One region of the Archangium violaceum genome, then DNA from elsewhere that is predicted to be linked to it. Evidence: riboswitches for the same ligand, from Rfam matches in the RefSeq annotation. Region 1 holds a riboswitch; each other region holds the start of a gene.
What was found. A riboswitch is a leader RNA that binds a small molecule or an ion and turns the genes downstream of it on or off. The one in region 1 is predicted to bind cobalamin.
Positions count from the first base shown of each region.

Region 2: linked by a shared signal. The riboswitch ahead of JRI60_RS40955 (ribonucleoside-diphosphate reductase subunit alpha) and the one ahead of JRI60_RS06650 (TonB-dependent receptor plug domain-containing protein) in region 1 are both predicted to bind cobalamin.
Region 3: linked by a shared signal. The riboswitch ahead of JRI60_RS14885 (energy-coupling factor ABC transporter permease) and the one ahead of JRI60_RS06650 (TonB-dependent receptor plug domain-containing protein) in region 1 are both predicted to bind cobalamin.

Region 1 is NZ_CP069396.1:1,541,481-1,544,748, reverse strand. It holds gene JRI60_RS06650 (TonB-dependent receptor plug domain-containing protein) at 1-1,458, opposite strand, end outside; cobalamin riboswitch at 1,510-1,744, opposite strand; gene JRI60_RS06645 (FHA domain-containing protein) at 1,751-2,332, opposite strand; gene JRI60_RS06640 (hypothetical protein) at 2,555-2,809, shown strand; gene JRI60_RS06635 (ComEA family DNA-binding protein) at 2,806-3,186, shown strand; gene JRI60_RS06630 (serine/threonine-protein kinase) at 3,252-3,268, opposite strand, start outside.
Region 2 is NZ_CP069396.1:10,297,177-10,300,444, reverse strand. It holds gene JRI60_RS40955 (ribonucleoside-diphosphate reductase subunit alpha) at 1-1,771, opposite strand, end outside; cobalamin riboswitch at 1,935-2,140, opposite strand; gene JRI60_RS40950 (serine/threonine-protein kinase) at 2,183-3,118, opposite strand.
Region 3 is NZ_CP069396.1:3,574,861-3,578,128, reverse strand. It holds gene JRI60_RS14890 (chondroitinase-B domain-containing protein) at 1-1,510, shown strand, start outside; cobalamin riboswitch at 1,567-1,774, shown strand; gene JRI60_RS14885 (energy-coupling factor ABC transporter permease) at 1,804-2,619, shown strand; gene JRI60_RS14880 (hypothetical protein) at 2,616-2,834, shown strand; gene JRI60_RS14875 (CbiQ family ECF transporter T component) at 2,831-3,268, shown strand, end outside.

The DNA.
Region 1 (3,268 bases):
GATGAGGTCCTCATAGAGGCTGGCGAAGCCCCCCACCGAGGCGAAGGACACCTCCGAGCGGTGCACCACGGCCGCGTCCGCGTACAGCGCGCTCTCGGGGCGCAGGTCCGGGTTGGGCAGCAGCGTGCCCTGGCGCACGTACAGCTCCAGGAAGGAGGGCGCGCGGTGCGAGCGGCCCGCGTTGGCGCGCACCTCGAGGCCCGCGGGCAACGCCACGGTGACGCCCACCTTCGGGGACAGCAGCGTGTACGGGCCCGCCCGCTCCACGCGCAGCGATGGCGCGACGGTGAGCAGCCCATCCCACAGCAGCATCTCATCCATCGCCATCACGCTGGCGCGCAGCCACGTCGGCTCGCCACCGGAGGCGGCGTTGGTCTCCGCGGCGGACACGGACTCCCCGCCCACGCCCACCAGCGCGGACAGCGAATGCCATCCGCCCAGCAGCACCTGCCCCTCGACCTCCATCCCACCGAGCAACTGCACCTGTGCGTCCCGCTGTCCCCACGGACCACCGGACAGCGCCAGCCGGTCCCGCCGGAAGTACGCGCGCGCGTTCGTCCGCACACCGCCCGGCAGCGTGCCCGCGAGCCGCAGGTTGGCCGAGCCACGCCCTCCGGACTGCCGCGCGTCCTCGCTCGGGTTCTGCGCGGTGCCGGCGAGGCCCCGCTCGTCGAAGGACAGCTCGCCCAGCAGGTCCGCCAAGAAACCCCGGCCGAGCTCCCTGCGCAACCGCAGCAGGCCTCCGGCGCCCCGTGCGTCGTTGTTGGTGCGCTGGCGCTCGATGAGCGCGTCTCCGGGCAGCGTGGGGCTCGGGTCGAAGGAATACGGAAAACGCCCGCTGGAGGTGCCTCCATGGACGAGCAGCAAGGCCTCGCCGCCCGCGAGCGGCCCCGTGGCGGACAGCCACCCCGTGGCCGTGTCCCAGCTCCCGTAGGAGAGCTCTCCCGCCACGCGCGGAGTCGCCCCGGGACGGCGGGTGATGACGTTGATGGCGCCGCCCAGCCCTCCCGAGCCGTAGCGCGCTCCAGCACCCCCCCGCAGCACCTCGAAGCGCTCGGCCAGGGCGGCGGGCACGCGCGACAGGTCCGCGATGCCACCCGCGCCATTGAGGGGAATGCCGTCGAGCAGCACGAGCGTCCCATTGGAGGACGCGCCCCGCACCACGAGGCTCTTGCTCTGCCCGTACCCGCCCACGTCCTGCACCGTGACGCCGGGGGCGGTGGACAGCATCGCCGCGGTGTCCCGGGCCGCGCCGCCGAACTCGTCCACGCGGATGACGGTGAGGGCGCCGCTCGGGTCCCTGCGCGAGGCCTCCTCGGGAGAACCGGGGGCGACGGGCGCCTCCTCCACCTCCACGGCGGGAACGAGCAGGGGCTCCTCGGCCTCCTGGGCGAGCGCGACTCCACTCGTGCTGAGCGCCAGGCAGAGCCACCGCCCGGCGAGGTACGACCGCCGCATGCATCCGCCTTCCACTCTCTCCGTCGAAGAGAGAAGGCCATCGCGGACGCATCGCGCCCACACCCCCGGGCAGGTCTCCTGACTCCCGGGACTCCGGCCGAGGCGCACGCCGCGCCTGCCAGAAGGGCTCCTCCGCCTTCCGCCGGCCCACGAGCCGGAGTGGCGACTGCCGAGGACCCCTGCCCTGACGTCAGGGCCGCCCGATCACAGTGGCGGGACCGCGCCGGACTCTCACCGGCTTCCCTCTTGAAGGCCCGACATGGGCACCCAAGGGCAGGCCCTTCCTAGGGGCTCAACCCCCGCGCGTCAAGCCACCCTCGGTGAGGGTGGTGGCCCGGGAGGCTCGGGCGTGGCGGGCCAACCAGTCGAGGATGAACTGATTGAAGGCGGCGAAGTGGAGGAAGGTGGCCATCACGTCCCCGAAGCGCAGCGAGGCGCGCTCGAACAGGGGCGTGGCCCGGCCGGGGATGAGCAGGGTGCCATCGTGCCAGGTGCCGTTGTGGCTCCCACTGTCGGTGACGCACCAGACCCCCGTGTGCTTCTCCTCGTGGAAGGTGGCGTGGGCGCGCGAGACCGTGGGGTCCTCCACGATGATGTCGTTGTCGGGCGTACGCCCCAGGTGGATGCCCAGGTCGTGGGGCGAATGGGGAGAAGTGATGCCCCGTGAACGCTTGCGCACCTCGAGCACGAGCGGCTCGGCGACGGTGGGCCGCCGCGCCGACAGGCTCGGGACCGACAGGGTGCTCCGGGTGAAGAGGGGACGCACCCCCATGGGAGGAGCCTCCCACACCAGCACCGGCCAGCACACCGCACGCCTCACGGCCTGAGGGTCATCGAGAAACTGAGAGGCGAGCGCGGAGAACTTCAGATCCACGGGAATACCCTCCAGCACATGGGGGGAAGCGAGCCGCAGGGTGTGCACGAAGGGAGATCGCGGCCAGTCCCCACCGGGTGTGTCCGTCCCATGCGCTGGACGATTGGAGCACGGGTGTACGGCCCGGGAGCGCGAGCTCCGAGGGAGATGCCCCTGGCACGGCGGCTGCTCTTGGGGTGGCGACCGCGTCAATGGAGGCGCGGAGGTGAAGGAGTGTGGTCGATGCTGACGGCGGGGAAGCGGTTGGCGGTGTTCTCCATCCGCGAGGGCAAGGGCGGGAGCATCTGGGTGCGGGCGGGGAGCGCCTTCGTGAACAAGGACGGCTCGCTCAACGTGCTGCTGGATGTGCTGCCGCTGGACGGGAAGCTGCACGTGCGCGAGGCGGCGGAGAAGCGGGACACGGCGCAGGCGGGCGGCGGCGGGCGCTACGGGATGGAGGGCGGGCTGGACTCGCTGCCGGTGGGAGGCCACTCGTGAGCGGACGCGGGGTGGCGAGGATGGTGGCGGTGGTGCTGGGGCTGGTGCTGTGGATGCCCGGGGTCTCCGAGGCGTCGGGGACGAAGCTGCGCATCCAGTACACGGGCGTGGTGAACCTGAACGAGGCGACGGTGGCGCAGTTGGACCTGCTGCCGGGCGTGGGGCCGAAGGCCGCTCAGCGCATCATCGCCTGGCGGCAGAAGCGGGCCTTCAAGCGCATCGAGGAGCTGGTCCGGGTGAAGGGCTTCGGCAAGAAGCAATTCCTGAAGCTCAAGCCGTACCTGACGCTGGAGGGTCCTTCCTCGCTGAAGGTGGAGAAGGTGCCCGTGGAGGAGGACGAGGTGCGCGCCACCGGAGATGCGACGGCGAAGCGCTGAGCGCGTGGGTTGGGAGGGTGTCCCGGGTCACGGGCACCCTGCCTCCCTCGCCCCGGGTAGGGCCCTCACCCGCCCGCGGCGC
Region 2 (3,268 bases), 4.5 Mb from region 1:
GCGTCTCCTGGAAGCTCGGATGGGCACCGCGCTCGGCCGCGAGCTCCGCCGAGGCGGACAGGGCGTGGAAGTAGATGTCCTCGGAGATCCTCCGCGAGAGCGTGCGCGCCTCGGGGCTGTCGAAGGGCAGGCGCATCTGGAAGAACACGTCCTGCAGGCCCATCAGGCCGAGCCCCACCGGGCGCCAGCGCTGGTTCGAGCCCTTCGCCGAGTCGATGGGGTAGTAGTTGAGGTCGATCACCCGATCCAACTGGCGCACCGCGGAGCGCACCGTCCTCGCGAGCTTGTCCCAGTCGAAGGCCACGCCACCGGCGTCGTTCGCCAGCGTGTGCCGCGCGAGGTTGATGGAGCCGAGGTTGCAGACGGCGGTCTCGTCCCGTGAGGTCACCTCGAGAATCTCCGTGCAGAGGTTCGAGAGGTGGACGACGCGGCCCGGCAGCGCCGTCTGGTTGCAGGCCCGGTTCGACTTGTCCTTGAACGTCATCCAGCCGTTCCCGGTCTGCGCGAGCGTCCGCATCATGCGCCCGTAGAGCTCGCGGGCCTTCACCGTCTTGTGCGCGAGTCCCTGCGCCTCGGCCTTCTCATAGGCGCGCTCGAACGCCTCGCCGTACAGGTCCGTGAGGTGCGGCACCGCCTTCGGGTCGAAGAGGGACCAGTTCCCATCAGCCTCGACGCGCTTCATGAAGAGGTCGGGGATCCAGTTGGCGAGGTTCAGGTTGTGCGTGCGCCGGGCCTCGTCGCCGGTGTTGTCGCGCAGCTCGAGGAACTCCTCCAGGTCCGCGTGCCAGGTCTCCAGGTACACGCAGCAGGCGCCCTTGCGCTTCCCGCCCTGGTTCACCGCGGCCACCGACGCATCCAGCGTCTTCAGCCACGGCACGATGCCGTTGCTGTGCCCGTTGGTGCTCTCGATGAGCGAGCCGCGCGAGCGGATCCGGTGGTACGCCAGCCCGATGCCCCCCGAGAACTTCGAGAGCATCGCCACGTCCATGTAGCGCTGGTAGATGCTCGCCAGCTCGTCCTCGGGCGAGTCCAGCAGGAAGCAGGACGAGAGCTGCTCGTGGCGCGTGCCGGAGTTGAAGAGGGTGGGGGAGCTCGGCACGTACTCCAGCATCGAGAAGAGCCGGTAGAGCTCGAGCACGTCGGCGATGGTGTCCCCGAGCGCCACCGCGATGCGCATGAAGAAGTGCTGGGGCGTCTCGAGCACCTCGCGCGTCTGGGGGTGCTTGAGCAGGTAGCGGTCGTAGACCGTGCGCAGCCCGAAGTACTCGAAGAGGCGGTTGCGCGAGGGGTCGATCGCGTCGTTCAGCTTGCGGCTGTTCGCCGAGACGAGCCCGGCCACGCGCTCGTTCACCAGCCCGAGCCGGTGGCCCGCGGCGATGGACTGCGAGAAGGAGTGGATCTCCTGCCCGGAGACCTCCTTGTCGATGTACGTCGCGAGCAGCCGCGCCGCGAGCTTCGCGTACTCGGGCTCCTCCAGCGTCAGCGAGGCGGCGGTCTGGATGGAGAGCTGATCCAACTCCTTCGTCGAGGCGCCGTCGTAGAGGCCAGCGATCGTCTTCGTCGCCATGCGGATGGCGTCCACCTGGCGCAGCCCGTCGCAACACCGGCTGATCGCTCGGACGATCTTGTTCAGGTCCGCGACCTCGAGCGTTCCATTGCGCTTGCGCACCCGCATGGTGGTGGGGGGCGTGGGGGTCGTCTCGGAGGTGAGATGGGCGGGCAGGGGCGGCGCGCCCTGCTCGCGTCCCGGGATGTGGCTTCCGTTCAGCATGCTGCTCCTCGCGCACTGTCTGGGCCGCGAGCTGCGTTCGCGACCACGTGAACCCGAAGACACGAGGAGAAGAGACAGGCCGGGACCGCCACGGAATGAACCCGCGGCGCTCGGACCTCCCGCCTCCCCACGAGGCTTCCAGGTCGAGCTGCCGCTGGATTTCTCCCAGAGGCAGGTGCTGGCAGGTCTTCGGGCTCGCGAGCACTCGGCTGACGCCGGTTCCTAATACCGTCCGCTTCCCAGCCTCCCGGCCAGTGCGTGTGGGCGGATTCGTTCTCGCTTACCGCTGCGGGGGCAGCTCCGGATTCACACCGGATTCCCTTTCAAGCCCAGGCACTTGCCCGGGCACCAGCGACGCGCGCCAACCTATGGGCGGGTTCGGACGCTGTCAAAAGGATCTGCTCCGTCCGACTACGGGCGGCCCTTCTCCCGCTCCCAGAGTGCGAGAGAGAGGGCCTGTTGCATCGCGCTCTGTACCTCGCGCGCGCTGAAGGGTTGTCCGGTGTCCAACGCCCAGGTGAAGAGTGCTCCAGCGAACTCTCCCGCCGTGCGGTAGCGCTGATTCACGTCCGGTGCCAGCGCCTTGCGGATCACCGCCGCGAGCCTCCGGTCCAACGTGTCCGGCAGGTTCAGCTTCGCCGCCTGGATGGCCGCCATCACCACGTCCGGGTCGTCGCTGCCGCGCTCGAAGGGGTGGGCACCCAGCACCAGCTCGTGCAGGACGATGCCCAGCGAGAAGAGATCCGACGCCTGCGTCACCGTGTCCCCGCGCGTCTGCTCCGGCGACAGGTAGTGCAGCTTGCCCGCCGTCACCCCGTCCTCCGGCCCCAGGTCCAGCCCGCGCGCCTTGGCCACGCCGAAGTCACCGAGCTTCACCTCGCACTGCCCGGAGAAGAAGATGTTGGAGGGGTTCACGTCCCCGTGGACGAGCTCCAGCGGCCGGCCACTGCGCGTGCGCGCCTGGTGGAAGTACGCCAGCGCCCTCAGCGCCTCGATGCACACGTGGACGCCCATCGCCACCGGGATGTCGCGCCCCTGCTGGTGGTGCACCCGGAGCAGCCCTTCCAGGTCTCCACCGACCAGGAACTCCATGGCGATGAAGTAGCGCCCGAAGGCCTCGCCAATCTCCAGCCGGCTCACCAGGTTCGGGTGCTCCAGCAGGCCCATCAGGTCCGCCTCGTCGGCGAAGGCCTCCGCGCTGACGTCCTTGCGCATCAGCTTCAGCGCCACCTTGAAGGGGCTGCCCTTCTCGTCCCGCGCCTCCGCGAGGAACACCTCCGCCATGCCTCCCGAGCCCAGCCGCGAGCGGAGCACGTAGCGCCCGAAGCGACGCGAGGGGATTTCCACGGTCTTGGTGGAAGGTGGTGGGGGAGGGGGGATGGCCGGCAAGGTATCGTCACTCTAACGCTTCCCTGGAGGGTGGGGGGAGCTGTCCTCCAGGAGGCGGGACGGGGCCCGCTCGCGTCCGCTGCCGGAAGCTCCCGGGAGCGGCCTGGC
Region 3 (3,268 bases), 2.0 Mb from region 1:
GACGGGTAGCCTTCAGACCTTCGACTTCACGGATGTGGCGTCCGCGCGCTACGTGAGGCTCGTGGGGTATGGCAATACCTCCAATGCCTGGAACAGCTACCTCGAAGTGGAGATCCACGGCAGCGCCGCGGAGGCGCCGGGCAACGTCGTGAACGTTGCCACCGCCGCCCAGCTCATCACGGCCCTCGCCAACGCGACCGCGGGCACGACCATCGTCCTGGCGAACGGCACCTACACGAAGAGCGGTGCCTTCAGCATCCAGAACAAGAATGGGACCGCCTCCAATCCCATCACACTCAAGGCCGCGAACCGGGGCCAGGCCATCATCTCCGGCGACGCCTCCATCAGCGTGTCCGGCTCCTCCTACGTCGTCATCGAGGGCCTGAAGTTCACCAACACCGGCGCGAGCGCCATCGTGCTCGACGGCTCCAACAACGTCCGGGTCACCCGGAACACCTTCGACCTGACCGAGAACGGTACCGAGGTGAAGTGGTTGATGCTCAAGGGGAGCGGAAGCCATCACAACCGGATCGACCACAACGACTTCGGAGGAAAGAGCGACCCGGGTCCGGTCATCGCCATGGATGGCAACTATTCCACCCAGATGACCCAGTATGATGTGATTGAGTACAACTATTTCCACGACATCGGACCGCGCCTCGCCAACGGGCTGGAGACCCTCCGCATGGGCCTGTCCGCCGTGTCGATGCTCGATGCCTACGCCACCGTGCAGTACAACCTGTTCGAGCGCTGCGACGGGGACCCGGAGTTCATCTCGATCAAGAGCGGCCACAACACGATCCGTTACAACACGGTCCTCAACTCGCAGGGACAGCTCACCGCGCGCCACGGCAACTACAACAGCATCTACGGCAACTTCATCCTGGGTGACGGTACCAAGACCGGCGTGGGAGGCATCCGCATCTACGGAACCGACCACAAGGTCTACAACAACTACCTGGAGAAGCTGACCGACGATGCGCTCCTCATCGACGGGGGCGACTTCGACGGTGGGCCGAACTCCAGCAGCTACACCAGCACGGATCTGAGCAAGCACTGGAAGGTCTACCGGGCCGAGGTCGTGAACAACACGGTCGTCAACAGCACCACGGGGCTCGTCATCGGGAAGAAATACACGTACGCGCCGGTGGACTCGAAGGTCGCCAACAATCTCATCCGGAACACGACGGGCACGCTCTACAACGAGACCAAGACGAGCAACACGCTCTTCCAGGGCAACATCGGGTACGGCGCCACCCTGAACAACAGGTCGCGGACGAGCAGTGAGCTCCGCAACGTGAATCCGTCACTGACCACGAGCAACGGCCTGCAGAAGCTGTCCTCCACGAGCCCCGCCATCAACACGGCCGTGGGCACGTACGCCTATGTCGCGGAAGACGTGGATGGGCAGATCCGCTCCACCAACGATGTCGGCGCGGATGAGTACTCCACCGCCGCCATCGCCAACGCGCCGCTGTCTTTGGCGGACGTTGGCCCGAACGCACCGTGAGGAATGTGCGCATTCCGTTGACAGCGTCCCATCACCTCCGGTACTTGGCGCGCGACAACTGAATTCCAGCCATGGGTGCCCGCCAGCACGGGCATAACAGGGAAGCCGGTGTGAATCCGGCGCGGTCCCGCCACTGTAAGTGGGGAGCTGCCTCCGACGTAACCACTCGACGCCTTCGCGTCGGGGAAGGTGGAGGCGGCGCTGAACGCCGTCAGGCGTTCTGAATCCACGAGCCAGGAGACCTACCCAGGCCTTGCAACCCCACCTCTCCGTGGACTGAGAGCGAGGTTTCCATGCCGGGTATCTCCGGGCGTGGGTGTGGTGCCGCCCTGCGGCATCGCGTCCAGGCCCTCGTACAGACAGCGTCCGTCTCCCTCCGTCAGGAGACGTGGCCGCTCGCGGCGCTCCTCCTGCTGCTCCCCCATCCGGCGCACGCCATGCACCTGGCGGAAGGTCTCCTTCCGTTCGGCTGGGCCGCGGGGTGGACCGTCTCCGTCCTGCCCCTGCTCGCGCTCGGTGTCATGCGGCTGCGGCAGCGCGTGGCCCAGAGCCCGCTCTACTCGCCCTTCGTGGCGATGCTCGCCGCCGCCGTCTTCGTCATCTCCTGCATGCCGGTGCCCGTCCCCATCACTGGCACCTGCTCGCACCCGTGCGGCACGGGGCTCGCGGCCGTGCTCATCGGCCCGGTGATGACGGTGCTGGTGACGTTCGTCGCGCTGCTGCTGCAGGCGCTCTTCCTCGCCCATGGCGGGCTCACCACCCTGGGCGCCGACATCTGGTCCATGGGCGTGGTGGGCGGCTTCGTCGGCTACGGCGTCTTCCACGGGCTGCGCGCGGTGCGAGCCCCCCTCGGCGTGGCGGCCTTCGCCGCCGGCATGCTGTCCGACTGGGCCACCTACGCCATGACGTCCTTCGAGCTGGCCTCGGCGCTGCACGGGTCCCAGCCACTGGGCAGCACGCTGGGAACACTGCTGCTGGCCTTCCTCCCCACCCAGCTTCCCCTGGGCATCCTCGAGGGGGCCCTCACCGCCGGCGCCATCGTCTTCATCTCCCGCCGCCGGCCCGCGCTCCTGCACTTCCACGCCCTCCCCGCCCCCGCCACGCCATGACGCCACTTCTCGCCTCCACCGAGAGCTGGCCGGGCGTCGACGAGCACGTCGTGCTCCCGTTCGCCGAGGCCGCGGGACGCACTCCCCAGCCGCCCCTCATCCCACTGGAAGGGGATGTGCTCCTCTTCGCCTTCCTCTGCGCCGGACTCGTGGGGGGCTTCTTCCTCGGCTATCTCTACCGCGCGCTGTTCGTCGAGACGGGAGGACAGACGTGAGCCGCACCTCCCCCTTGCGCGAGTGGGTGGTCGGGCTCGATGCGCGCCTCAAGCTGGCGAGCGCTCTGCTCGCCCTGCTGGTGACGCTCGCCGGGCCCGCGCCTCACACCGCCTCGGGGGTCGCTGCGTTGGCCCTCATCGCGTCCCTCGCGGTGGGCGAGCCGGTCAGGGTGTTGGTGCGCCGCCTCGGGGTGGCCGTCTTCAGTGGTCTGGCGGTCTGGGTCCTGCACTGGCTGCTGCGACCCGAGGCAACCGGGGCCTGGGCACCCGCCCTGGTCCTGGGAACACGGGTGGCCGCGGGTGCCACCGTGTTCGGGCTCCTCACCGCGCTCACCCCGCCCTGGGCCCTGGTGGGCGCACTGCGCGCGTGGCGGGTGCCGGCCCCGCTCGCCGATGTGCTCGCGCTCGCCGTGCGCTACGCCACCGTCCTCGAG